One region of the Chitinophaga sp. CC14 genome, then DNA from elsewhere that is predicted to be linked to it. Evidence: riboswitches for the same ligand, from Rfam matches in the RefSeq annotation. Region 1 holds a riboswitch; the other holds the start of a gene.
The links. Region 1 has a riboswitch for cobalamin ahead of PV783_RS10985 (TonB-dependent receptor). Riboswitches for the same ligand answer to the same signal wherever they lie in the genome.
Positions count from the first base shown of each region.

Region 2: linked by a shared signal. The riboswitch ahead of PV783_RS10205 (DUF5074 domain-containing protein) and the one ahead of PV783_RS10985 (TonB-dependent receptor) in region 1 are both predicted to bind cobalamin.

Region 1 is NZ_JARBFY010000003.1:248,892-251,303, forward strand. It holds gene PV783_RS10985 (TonB-dependent receptor) at 1-1,328, opposite strand, end outside; cobalamin riboswitch at 1,449-1,656, opposite strand; gene PV783_RS10990 (nuclear transport factor 2 family protein) at 1,999-2,412, opposite strand, start outside.
Region 2 is NZ_JARBFY010000003.1:65,424-67,835, reverse strand. It holds gene PV783_RS10210 (aldehyde dehydrogenase family protein) at 1-395, shown strand, start outside; cobalamin riboswitch at 560-772, shown strand; gene PV783_RS10205 (DUF5074 domain-containing protein) at 945-2,075, shown strand; gene PV783_RS10200 (DUF2652 domain-containing protein) at 2,317-2,412, opposite strand, start outside.

The DNA of each region.
Region 1 (2,412 bases):
AACCCGCGTAGCCGGAAATCCGGCGAATTCGTGGGTTGCCACGAAACAAATACTGCCGGTGTAAATTTCTGCTGGTATGGCGCCGATGCATTTTTCTTTACTGTTTCGTTTACGAAGGTACCCAGCAGGCTGGCCTGTGCGCTGAAGCGGTTGAAGCTGATATTTGTGGCGGCGGCAGTCAGCGTTGTATAACGGGTAGGGTAGCTGAAGTTGGTAAGATCGGCATCCAGGCGGTTCCATTGAAAGTCGCCGGAAGCCGCGATGGTCCACCAGTTGGTGAGGGCATACTGGTGCGCCATTGAGAAATACATTTCATATTGGCGGTAGTGGTTATCGATATAAAGCCGGGCGGTATCCGGCGCCAGGAAGCGCGTATAGTCGTAAGCGTATTTTCCGTTCAGCAGGATGCTGTAACGTTTGGTGATATCTTTCCGGAAGGTGGATTGCACAAAGATGTTCTGATCCCATTGGCGGTCCACATGCCCGAATACGCCGTTGACGATGAATCCTGGCAGCCCGCGTTCCGACTGGTAATAATACACTTTGGTGCTCCATTCGCCGCCATTCAGCAGGCCATTGAATCCACCTTCCACACGCACGGCATTGATATCGCCATTCTTCCGGTAAGCGCTGGTATCATATACCAGGTGCCCGTTTTCATCGCGCTTCTGGTAAGAAAATTTATACCTGCCGGTTGCATTGATCCATTCGGTGCTGAAGGAGGCAGAAACTTTGCTGCTGATCTTTTGCTGCCACAGCAGGGATGGGTTGAACAGGCCAAAAGAACCGGTTTTTATGGTGCCCCTGAGATGTGTTTTTTCTCCGGGTGCAAATTTGGGTTTGAGAGAAGTGAGATAGATGGCGCCGGCTGATCCAAAGTCTTTCGCGGGCTGGAATATGTTACTTTTCTGCCCGTTGTACAGGGCAATTTCTTCCATATTATCCAGCGAAAACCGGCCCAGGTCTACCTGGCCATTCTGGGCGTTACCCAGTTGGATGCCATCATAAAATACGCCTACCTGGTTAGTGCCCATGCTGCGGATATCAACGGTTTTGAGTCCGCCGATACCGCCATAGTCCTTTACCTGCAACCCGGCGAAAAAACGGATTGCATCTGCCACGGAGTGACTGCCCAGCCGCTCCAGTTCTTTCGCCTGCATTTTCTGCCCGGGGCTTACTTCCCTGGCAGTGCGCGGCGCTGTAACGGAAACCTCCCGGAGGTCTTTGGATGTTACACTGTCGGCCTGTTGTGCAAAGGCAGCAACTACTCCGCAGAGTAATAGCAGCAACATCCCGGCGGCTTTCGCCGGTGTTTTGAAACGCATCATTCCCAAGCTTGTTAATGTTCCATCAACAGCTTTCGCAATAAGAAAAATAATCAGGAAAGAGACAAGATACGGGGGATACCCGCAGATTGAATTTATTCCCAAGCTTCATTCCACGAAAGCTTAAAAAATCAGTCGTATGGCAGGTATTCTGACTTATCTCTGCTTCAGGCGACCTTCCCATTGAACGTTCAACAGTGGTCTGATTGGCGATGCCTGAGCATTGTATGAGACTTACAGCAGCGGGACTGTCCGGGATTTTCACCCGAGTTCCCTTTTAATCAGGCATATCCGGAATGGACATACCTGAACCATAGCGGGGCAAAAGTAGGTTATTATTTGATCGATTCAAAACATGGGACAGATATCCGGACGGCAGGCAGCTTGCCGGTATCTGAACTGATCATGTGGAAACCTGCATTCACCAGTTCTTCGAAATTATGCCATGTTGGGTTGGTGGGGAAACAAATCCGCCGTTTTTGCCGCTTTTTGCCGGATTATGCCAGGCGCTTTTTATTGATAGTGTATGGGGAGTGTATCATGAGTGTATGGTGAGTGTATGGGAACAGTATGGGGACAGTATAGGGACTGTATGGGGAATACGATGCATAGACGACTCCTAAGTATCCAAGAAGTATCTGAGAAGTATGTGAGAAGTATGGAGGGAGTAATATCATCTCCCGGCGGCAGCTGCTTCCTCGCAATTATCTTTACGCCTGGTATCAATGAGATACTGGATCTTCCATCCATCGGGGAGCTTCACCATTTGAAAGGAGTCCACCCCGCAGTGGGAGAACTGTCCTTTGAAAAAGAAGCGGTAGGGCGTCCATACGGATGCCAGCCGGCCATCTATCAGGATGCTGCCAAACACGATACGCTCGTCGGCCGCATTTGCAGGCAGTCTGCGTATAAATGACGTAAATTCACTGATAGGAGTGGTAAGGACAGTATCCTTGCCCGCTTTGTTTTCCATTACAGACTGCAATATCGCCCCTGGTGTGAAACAGGCGGCTACCGCAGCGCTGTCTGAATTATTCATGGCCGTGAACAACTGGTTAATAGTGGCTTTCACCGCTTCTTCCTGCGA
Region 2 (2,412 bases), 180 kb from region 1:
CCACCCTGAAACTTGGCGGCCATATCATTGTACATGAAGGCAACTTCTTTGAGCCCACCATCCTCACAGATGTGGATCACAACATGAAAATTATGCAGGAAGAAAGCTTTGGTCCGGTGATAGGCATCATGAAAGTAAGCAGTGATAAAGAAGCCATCGAACTGATGAACGATACGGAGTACGGGCTCACTGCTTCGGTATACTCTTCCAACGGGGAACGTGCGCAGGAAATTCTTTCACAGGTAAATGCAGGCACCGGCTACTGGAATTGCTGCGACCGGGTTACAGCAGGACTACCGTGGGCAGGCAGAAAGCATTCAGGTTTTGGCGCAACGTTATCGCACCAGGGATTGAGGGCGTTTACGAAAACAAAGGCGTGGCAGATGAAAGGATAAGTTTTATATACGTGCTTTTTACGAAAGCGTGATGCAATGTTGAATTGTATCACGCTTTTTTTATTGGGGCCACAAAGGGGCCAACATACGGGCCACAAAGGAGCCATCCATCCATTGCCCACACCCTCCTCCACTTCATTTTGGCATTTATACCTAATTACCGTAGGTTTGCCTCCGCATTTGGTTCCGCCCCGCGGCGGATTAAAAGGGAATCCGGTGTAAAACCGGAGCTATCCCCGTAGCTGTAATCCTGCATTTATCGTCAGATAAATTGTTTTTCCGGATGAACTCCATACCACTGTCTGCCTGTCCGGCAGATGGGAAGGTCCCGGAAAAGCAGGTAAGCCAGAAGACCTGCCTTTTGTAATTGATCATTCAACGCTTTCGGGTGAAATGCCATGAATGTAGGCCTGCCAGCCATTTATGCGCTGTTATTTTTTTCGTTTAGCCTTAGGCGTGATGCCGGAGGATAACCGGTATTATGATCATTTTTCCGGGGTTTTTACCCCGGAGAAAAGTGCGTTGTATTTTCTTAACAAAACAATAAATATGAAAAAACAGTTATTATCCTTTCTGTCTGCAGCATTAGTGCTGTTTGTTGCTTCCTGTCAAAAAGATGATGCCTTACAACCCCTCGAACGCCAACGCACCAACGAAGCGGGTACCGGCGGCGTTACGGCATCATTAATCGCCGGTAAATACGGCAATGGATTCTTTATCGCTAACGAAGGATGGTTTGGTCATGGTACCGGCGATCTGCATTTCTATTCCTACAGCGGCGACAGTCTTGTCCCCAACATTTACCATGCAGAAAACCCCACAGGCGCATTGGGCGGCCCTTCCAATACCCTGCAGTATGCCACTGTATTCAACGGCAAAATGTATATCGTTGTAAAAGCCGGCGGACCACTGGTAGTAACAGATGCAGGCAGCCTGGCTGAAACCGGCCGTATCACTACCCTGCCAGGTAATGATGGTCATGCCTTTATTGGTGTGGATGCCACCCGTGGACTGCTGAGTGCAAGCGATGGCGTATATCCCATTACGTTACCTTCCCTTGCAGTAGGCGCTAAAGTAACTGGTGTAGCCGGTTACACCGGTGATATGTTAAAAGCCGGCAGCTATATTTTTGTGTTGTCCCAAACAGATGGTATCGTTGCTCTAAACAGCACCACGTACGCTGTAGTAAAAAAATTCGGCGCAGCCAACCTGGCCTTTGCTGCCGGTAAAGATGGCGGCGTATATGCCACCAACTCCGATTCCCTGATCCGCATAGACCCCGCTACACTGGTGCGCACTGCCGTGAAACTGCCTTTCACAGTACCATCTCCGTGGGGAGCATGGCGCCACGCGGCGATCACTGCCTCTACAACAGAGAATGCTGTTTACATTGTGCGTAACAACGGTTTTGCCGGTGGTACCCAATTGTACCGCTATATCATTGGCAACACCGCATCGCTTGCATCTCCTTTTATCACACTGCCTTCAGGCCAATATTTCTATGGCGCCGGTGCTGCGTATAACAAGGATAAAAATGAACTGGTAATGACTACATTGAATGGCTCTTTCACCGGAGATGTGAACAGGGTCCTGATGTATGACGCTACTACCGCTACACTGAAAAAAACACTCACTTACAACGGATGGTATTTCCCGGCCATGCCTGTGTTTCATGAGTAGAGGATGAAATAAAGAGAGGGTGCCTCAAATTTACTTTTAAGACACCCTCTCTTTTATTTTTGAAATCAGGAGTCGTTGATAAGACCAGGGTAATTGTGCCACAGGTTGTGGCACAAATTCAAATTCTTGAAGTAGAAATGAACGAGGTAAGTGAATAAAAAAGTATTAACTACCTGATAACATTTCGGTATATAAGAATGATAAACACTATGTTGGATTAAGAATATACCTTACCCTCTTTCTAAAAATCCAGCGGCAATACCATATTCATTACAATAGGTTCCAGCTTCTCAAGCGATTTCCGCAAATCGGCTTCCATCTTTTCTTTCTCCGTGAG